DNA from 2 places in the Streptosporangium sp. NPDC002544 genome. Region 2 is predicted to be linked to the other one. Evidence: riboswitches for the same ligand, from Rfam matches in the RefSeq annotation. Region 2 holds a riboswitch; the other holds the start of a gene.

Region 1 (4,207 bases), on a different contig from region 2:
CGGCATGATCAGTCCCACAAAACCGATGGCCCCGCTGACCGCGACGATCGTGCCGATCATCATGGCGACCAGCACGAACAGCGCCGCCCGGAAGCGATGCACGTCCAGCCCGAGCGAGGCCGCAGCCTCCTCCCCGGCCAGCAGCAGGTTCAGCGGCCGAGACACCCCGACCAGCGCGACGATCCCCAGCAGGACGGCCACCGCCGGGATCCACACCACCGTCCAGGTGGTCCCGCCCAGGCCGCCCAGCATCCAGCGCACCGCCGCCTGCGTCTTGTGCGGGTCGTTGGAGGTCACCACCAGGAAGCTGGCCACGGCCGACAGCACCTCGGCCATGGCCACCCCGGCCAGCACCAGCCGCACCGTCGTCATGCGCCCGCCCGAGCGAGCCAGGAAGTAGACCGCCACCAATGCGGCCAGCGCCCCGAGGAAGGCCGCGATCGGCAGGCTGAACGCGCCGAACACGCTCAGGCCGAACACCACCACGGTGACCGCCCCGACGCTGGCGCCGGAGGAGACCCCCAGCAGCATCGGGTCGGCCAGCGGGTTGCGCACCAACGCCTGCAGGGCCATGCCGCAGACCGACAGGCCCGCACCGATCGCCCCCGCCAGGACGACCCGCGGCAGCCGTACGTCCATCACGATGGTCTCTCGCACAGGTGTCCAGGTCGGCTCGGCCAGGGCGGGATGGAGGTGATGGAGCAGGATGCCCCACACCTGCCCGGCCGGCAGGGCCACCGACCCGGCCGCGATGGCCACGGTGACCGCCCCGCCGAGCAGGAGCACGAGCAGACCGATCATGACCGGGTACGGCAGTCCCGGGCGCCGCGCCGGGAGCACGGCGCCCGCGGTCAGTTCACTCACTTGAACCGGTCGGCGTGCAGCTGCCGGGCCAGCGCCTCGACGGCCCCCGGCGCCCGCACGCCGAGTACCACCGACGACAGCGGCAGCACCGCGAACCGCTTCTCCTTGATGGCCGGCACGTCTTTCAGTGCCGGGTTGGCCAGCAGGAACTTCTCCTTGTCGGCCACCGGCTGGTCGCCGTAGTCGTAGATGACGATCCAGTCGGGCGCGCGCTCGGCGACCTGCTCGAACGACACATCGCCCCACACCTTGTCGACGTCGGCGAACACGTTCTCCGCCCCGGCCAGCTTGATGATCTCGTTGCCGACGCCCTTGCCGCCGGCGGTGAAGGCGGTCTTGTCGCCGCTGTCGTAGACGAACAGCTTGACCGGGACGGCGTCACCGAGCTTGGTCTTCACACCGTCGAGGGTCGCCCGCAGTGTGGTGATCAACGGTTCGGCCCGGTCGGAGACGCCGAAGATCTTCGCGACGTTGCGGATCTCGGTGTCCATCAGGCCCATGGACACCGCGCCTTCAGCGCACTCCTCGACGTTCAGGTATGTCTTGATGCCGGCCTTGTGCAGGGCGTCCCGGCTGCGGCCCTCCTTCTCGTCGAAGGTGCTGGCGAAGCCGCCGTAGACGAAGTCGGGCTCCTCGGACAGGAGGGCCTCGTAGGCCGGGTACTCCTTCGAGACGACCTTGATGGCGTCGTAGGCCGCCTGATACTCCGGCAGCACCTTGTCGTCGAGGTAGGCGGTGCCGATCATCGACTTTTCCAGGCCGAGCGCCAGCATCACCTCGGTGGCGTGCTGGTTCATGGATATCGCCCGCTGCGGCGGCTGCTCGTACGTGCTCGTCACGCCGCAGTTGTCGAGGGTGACCGGGAAGCCCGCAGGCGCGGAGGCCGCCGGAGCGGGAGCCGGGACGTTCTCAGCCGGGGCGCCGCCACAGGCGGCCAGCACTCCGGATACCAGGAGGGCGAGCAGGAGGGAGGTGGGGCGTCTGCCCGTCATGAAGTGTTCCTCTCACGGAATCTGCACAACGGGGCGGATCTGAAAGAGGGAATGCCACAGGGCTTCTCGGCGCGGCCACCGGCTCGACGGGCACGAGAGCCCACTCCTCTCCGGGGAAATCCGCCCCAGTTCATCGAGGAGGCGACCGCGTGAGTCTCCTGGCTCTCGGGTCGATGCTCGTCCCCGCCTTCCCACCCCCGGGAAGGGGCAGTGGCATGGTGGGGATTCGCTCGCCGATCACAGTGGCGGGACCGCGCCGGATTCACACCGGCTTCCTCGTTCCGCGCTCGCCTACGCCGACCATGCTCGCACACCACTCATCAACGACAAAGCGCGCACCACCCGTCAGACCCGGCGCGCTCGGCCCGAGCCCAAGCCTGGACGCGATCATCCAGTGCGTCGCCCGGAAACTCCCTGAACGCCGGCCCGAAGCAGGGCTTCGGGCCGGGAGGCGGCACTGATCAGACAGTCGCCCGGACTGTCCGGGCGGCGGCGACCATGTTGGCCAGGGCAGCTTGCGTCTCAGGGTAGCCGCGGGTCTTCAGCCCGCAGTCAGGGTTGACCCACAAACGGTCAGCCGGGACGGCCTGGAGGGCGTTGCGCAGGTTGTCCTCGATCTCTTCGGCGGTCGGGACACGCGGCGAGTGGATGTCGTAGACGCCGGGACCGATGCCGTTGGCGTAGCCGACCTCGGTCAGGTAGGGCAACAGCTCCATGTGGGAGCGGGCGGCCTCGACGCTGGTGACGTCGGCGTCCAGGTCGGCGATCGGGCTGATGATCTCGCCGAACTCCGAATAGCACATGTGGGTGTGGATCTGGGTGGAGTCGGCGGCGCCGGAGGTGGCCAGCCGGAACGCCCGGACCGCCCAGGCCAGATAGACCTCCTGGTCGGCCTTGCGGAGCGGCAGGAGCTCGCGCAGTGCCGGCTCGTCCACCTGGATGATCCCGATCCCGGCGGCCTCCAAATCTGTGATCTCGTCACGGAGCGCGAGGGCGACCTGGCGAGCGGTCTGCGCCAAGGGCTGGTCGTCGCGGACGAATGACCAGGCCAGCATCGTCACCGGCCCGGTGAGCATGCCCTTGACCGGCTTGGGTGTGAGGGACTGGGCATAGGCGGTCCACTCCACCGTCATCGGCTTGGGGCGGGAGAGGTCGCCATGCAGGATCGGCGGGCGCACGCAGCGGGAGCCGTAGGACTGAACCCAGCCGTAGTCGGTGGCGGCGTAGCCATCGAGCTGCTCGGCGAAGTACTGGACCATGTCGTTGCGCTCGGGCTCGCCGTGGACGAGCACGTCCAGTCCGAGCTCTTCCTGAAGCTTGATCACGCGGGCGATCTCGGCGCGCATCGCCTCGACGTAGGCGTTCTCGTCGGTCCGTCCCGCCTTGTGGTCGGCGCGGGCTTTGCGGATCTGCGCGGTCTGCGGGAACGAGCCGATCGTCGTCGTGGCCAGCTCGGGCAGCCCCAGCTTGGCCCGCTGTGCCGCGAACCGGACCGCCCGATCGGCCCGCTGCGCGTCACCGAGAGCCTCCAGCCGGGCCCGGACGTCGGGGTCGGCCGGTACGACGGGGAGCGGCGCGGCCGACGGATCCTCCGACCGCAGGTCGGCGGCGAGACCGACCAGCTCGGCGACCTTCTGCCGGGCGAACGCCAGCCGCGCCCGGACCGCCGGGTCCAGCGCCGTCTCGCTGTCGAGGTCGACCGGGACGTGCAGCAGCGAACAGGAACTGCTCAGCTCCACCTTGTCGGCGAACCCGAGCAGGACCGCGTAGGTCGACTTCACCCGTGCCAGGTCGGCGCGCCACACGTTCCTGCCGTCGACCACGCCGGCGACCACGGTCTTGCGGGCCAGCCCGCTGGCCGAGGCCACCGCGTCCAGGTTGCCGGGCCCGGCGACGAAGTCGAGCCCGATCGCCTCGACCTCGGTGGAGGCGATCACCCGCAGCGACTCCGCGGTGACGGCGCCGAAGTACGTGGCGAGCAGGATCTTCGGACGGCTGGGCAGGCTGCCAAGCCGCCGGTATGCCCGCCCGAGCGCGTCGATCTCCCGGGCTCCGAGGTCTCGGGCCAGGACCGGCTCGTCGAACTGCACCCACTGCGCGCCCGCGCCCGCCAGCCGTTCCAGCAGCTCGGCATAGGTTTCCACCAGGGAGTCCAGCAGGTCGAGCGGGGTGAATTCCTCAGGCGAGTTCGGCGTGGGCTTGGCCAGCAGGAGATACGTGAGCGGACCGACGAGCACGGGCCGCGTCTCGATTCCCAGCTTCCTGGCCTCCAGATACTCGGCCATGGGTTTGGCGGCCGAGCCGCCGGCCAGCTGGAACCGGGTGTCCAGCGCCAACTCGGGGACGATGTA
Region 2 (4,207 bases):
ACTTGGTACACCCCCCGGATGGAAGGCCACGATGAACGCTTCGCACGATGACACCGGTGGCGGATCCGGCGGACGGCCGGCACACGCGCTGGGCGAGGTCATCGGGGTCTTCCTGAAACTCGGCGTGATCGGATTCGGCGGCCCGGCCGCGCACACCGCGATGATGCGTGACGAGCTGGTGCGCCGGCGCGGCTGGGTCTCCGATGAGCGCTTCGTCGACCTGATAGGCGCCGTCAACCTCATCCCCGGCCCCAACTCCACCGAGCTGGCCATCCACCTGGGCTATGACCGGGCTCGCTGGAAGGGGCTGATCGCCGCCGGGGTGTGCTTCATCCTGCCCGCCTTCGCCATCGTCCTCGCCCTGGCCTGGTCCTATGTCCGCTACGGCCGGACCCCTGCCGTCGAGGGGTTGCTGTACGGGATCAAACCGGTGGTGGTGGCCATCGTGGTGTGGGCCCTGGCCGGACTGCTCAGGACCGCGATCAAGGGCCGGCTGACCGCGCTCGTCGCCACGGTGGCACTGGCGCTGTACCTGCTCGGCGTCAACGAGCTGCTCGTACTGGCCGTCGGCGGGCTGGTGGTGATGGCGGCCGGCACCAGGCACCTCTGGCTGCCGAGTCGCGGTTCTCCAGGTCTGGTGCTGGTGCCGCTGCTGGCCGGGCCGCGCTTTCCCGACCCCACCGGCGGCCGGCTCACCGAGCTGTTCCTGACGTTCCTGAAGATCGGCTCGGTGCTGTACGGCAGCGGCTACGTCCTGCTGGCCTTCCTGGAGGGCGACTTCGTACGGCGGCTCGGCTGGATCACCCGCGACCAGTTGCTGGACGCGATCTCCATCGGCCAGCTCACCCCCGGGCCGGTGTTCACCACCGCCACCTTCATCGGTTACGTCATCGCCGCCCTGCCGGGGGCGGTGCTGGCCACCGTCGCCATCTTCACCCCGTCGTTCGTGCTGGTCGGCCTGCTGACCCGGCTCGTCGACCGGATCCGCGGCCGGGCCTGGTCGTCGGCGTTCCTGGACGGGGTCAACGCCACCGCGCTGGCCCTGATGGCCGGTGTCACCCTGCAACTGGCCGGTGACGCGTTCGTCGACCCGCTCACCGTGGCACTGGCCATGCTCGCGCTGCTGCTGCAGTGGCGCACCAGGCTCAACACCGCCTGGTTCATCGCCGTGGCCGCCGCCATCGGCCTGGCCCGCACGCTGCTCGTCGGTTGACCGGCAGGCGTCGCCGGGGCGGCCCCCCGTGCCGAATCTCGAAACGGTACGGGCAGACTCTGTCGAGTGAAGCGAATCCTCATCATCGGCATCGGTGCCGGTGATCCCGACCATCTCACCCTCCAGGCGGTCAAGGCCATCGCCCGTACCGACGTGTTCTTCGTCCTGGACAAGGGCGAGGTCAAACACGACCTTGTCCAGCTGCGGCACGACCTCGTCGACGCGCACGCCCGCCCGCCGTACCGGATCGTCGAGGCCGGCGATCCCGAACGTGACCGGACCACTCCCGACTACGCGCCCGCGGTCGAGGACTGGCGCTCGCGCCGCGCCGACATCTGCGAGCGGTTCATCCGTGACGAGCTCGCCGAGGGGCAGACGGGTGCCTTCCTGGTGTGGGGCGATCCGGGCCTGTACGACAGCACCCTGGCCATCGTCGAGGAGATTCACCAGCGGGGCTCGGTCCGGTTCGAGCACGAGGTGATTCCCGGTGTCAGCAGCGTGTCCGCACTCACCGCCCGGCATCGGGTCAGCCTGACCCGGGTCGCCCGGCCGGTGCACATCACCACCGGCCGGCGTCTCGCCGAGGAGGGGCCCTCGGCCGACGACGTCGTCGTCATGCTGGACGCCCACTGCGCCTTCGCCGATCTGGGCGCCGATCTGGGCGCCGACTTCGACATCTACTGGGGTGCCTACCTCGGCACTCCCGACGAGATCCTGGTCGCCGGACCGGTGCCCGAGGTCGCCGACCGCATCCGCGAGCTGCGTGCCGAGGCACGGGCACGCAAGGGCTGGATCATGGACACCTACCTGCTCCGCAGGGTGTCTCGCTGAGCACCTGTCGCGGCGGCCTGCGGAGGCCGCCGCGCGTCCGGCCGGTATCCCCGCGCCGGGTGCACACCGGCTTCCTCGTTCCGCTGTCGCCGTCCCGGTCGGACGGCTCGCGAAGAAGCAGGCCCCATTCATCCAGGGCCGGGGAGCGGGGCGTGGCGGCCGGATCGATGGGCGGCCACGCCGCGACGAATCACCTTGTGTTGACGGCCCGCCACGAAAAGAGTTACATTGCGGACGATTTCGCGGTGGTCCGAGGGAAGTCCGGTGAGAAGCCGGTGCGGTCGCGCCACTGTATCCGGAACGTGAGTTCCGGGAGCCAGGTTACTTGGCCGCCGCGTCCTCATCTGTCGGGACGCGTCATCCCCAAGGAGGCTACTCATGCGTGAGCTGTCCGTTTCTCAGCCCGTTCCCCTCTCCCACCTGGCCCGCTGGCTCGTGGCGGTTCCGCTGCTCCTGCTGGTGGCCTACCTGGTCACCTTCGACCAGGGGGTGGTGTCGCAGGCGGGCGACTATCTGCACGAACTCATGCACGACGGGCGCCACCTGCTCGGCGTTCCCTGCCACTAGACCGCGCGCCGTGATCCGTACCCTGTTGCTCCGCGGCCTGCTCGTCGGGCTGGTCGCCGGGCTGATCGCCGCCGTGTTCGCCTACCTGCTGGGCGAGCCGAACATCGACCAGGCCATCGCGCTCGAAGAGGCCGCCGCCCACGCCCAGACCGAGGTCGGGCACTCCCACGGGGAGGAGGCACTGGTCAGCCGGTCCGGCCAGCAGGCCGGGCTCTTCCTCGCCCTGGCCCTGTACGGCATGTCCGTGGGGGGTATCTTCTCCCTCGTCTTCGCCGGGCTGCGCGGCCGGATCGGTCCCCGCTCCGACGTGGTGCTGGCCGCGACGATGGCCGCCACGGCGTTCGTCGCGATCGTGCTGGTGCCGTTCGTCAAGTACCCGGCCAACCCGCCCGCCGTCGGTGACCCGGACACCATCGGCAGCCGGACCACGCTGTACCTGGTCCTGGTCGCCATCGGCCTGCTGTCCGTGGCGGTGGGAGTGGCCTGCGCCCGTAAGGTGCCGGCCAGGCCCTGGCTCGCCGGCGCGGCCGGCTTCCTGGTCCCCGTCATCGTCACCCTGTTCGTGCTGCCGGCGGTCAACGAGGTGCCCGACGGCTTCCCCGCCCAGCTGCTGTGGGACTTCCGGCTGTCCTCCCTCGGCACGCAACTCGTGCTCTGGTCGGCCATCGGTGTCCTGTACGGCATCGCCGTCCAGCGCGCGGTCCGCCGCGACGCGCTCACGGCGGCCCCGAACTGAACGTTCGGCGGGTCGGACACGTCAGCAGGATCTCGCAGAAAGAAACCTCGTGATCGGTGCCTATCCGTTCAGTGCCGTCGTCGGTCTCGACGACCTCAAGCTCGCGCTGATACTCAACGCGGTCTCCCCACGGGTGGGCGGTGTGCTGGTCCGGGGGGAGAAGGGGACCGCCAAGTCCACGATCGTCCGCGCGCTCGCCGCACAACTCCCCGCGGTCAAGGTGATCGCCGCCTGCCGCTTCTCCTGCGACCCGGCCGAGCCGGATCCGGGCTGCCCCGACGGCCCGCACGACGCGGGCGAGAGCGGGCAGGAACGTCCGGCCGCGCTGGTGGAGCTGCCCGTCGGCGCGTCGGAGGACCGGCTGGTCGGCGCGCTCGACATCGAGCGCGCGCTCACCGAGGGGGTCAGGGCGTTCGAGCCGGGCCTGCTCGCCGCCGCGCATCGAGGTGTCCTCTACGTCGACGAGGTCAACCTGCTCCACGACCATCTCGTGGACCTGCTGCTCGACGCCGCCGCGCTCGGCACCTGCTTCGTCGAGCGAGAGTCGGTCTCGGTACGGCACGCGGCGCGGTTCCTGCTGGTCGGCACGATGAACCCGGAGGAGGGCGAGCTACGGCCACAGCTCCTGGACCGTTTCGGGCTGACCGTCGAGGTGCGGGCGTCCAGGAATCCGGACGAGCGGGCCGAGGTGGTACGGCGCCGGCTGGCCTTCGACGCCGATCCCGCCTCCTTCGCCGCCGGGTGGGCGGGACAGGAGGCGGCCCTGGCGCGGCGGATCGCCGAGGCCAGGGAGCGGGTCAGGCAGGTCGTGCTGCCGGACGCCCGGCTGCGCCAGATCGCGGGGGTGTGCGCCGCCTTCG

The links. A riboswitch is a leader RNA that binds a small molecule or an ion and turns the genes downstream of it on or off. The one in region 2 is predicted to bind cobalamin.
Region 1: it holds a riboswitch for cobalamin, as region 2 does, so the genes downstream of both, ABT061_RS25375 (ABC transporter substrate-binding protein) here and ABT061_RS26170 (CbtB domain-containing protein) in region 2, are expected to answer to the same signal.

The regions. Positions count from the first base shown of each region.
Region 1 is NZ_JBEOWJ010000017.1:94,403-98,609, forward strand. It holds gene ABT061_RS25370 (FecCD family ABC transporter permease) at 1-864, opposite strand, end outside; gene ABT061_RS25375 (ABC transporter substrate-binding protein) at 861-1,856, opposite strand; cobalamin riboswitch at 1,988-2,187, opposite strand; gene metE (5-methyltetrahydropteroyltriglutamate--homocysteine S-methyltransferase) at 2,318-4,207, opposite strand, start outside.
Region 2 is NZ_JBEOWJ010000018.1:52,563-56,769, reverse strand. It holds gene chrA (chromate efflux transporter) at 32-1,213, shown strand; gene cobF (precorrin-6A synthase (deacetylating)) at 1,280-2,044, shown strand; adenosylcobalamin (AdoCbl) riboswitch at 2,273-2,419, shown strand; gene ABT061_RS26170 (CbtB domain-containing protein) at 2,423-2,611, shown strand; gene ABT061_RS26165 (CbtA family protein) at 2,622-3,347, shown strand; gene ABT061_RS26160 (magnesium chelatase subunit D family protein) at 3,397-4,207, shown strand, end outside.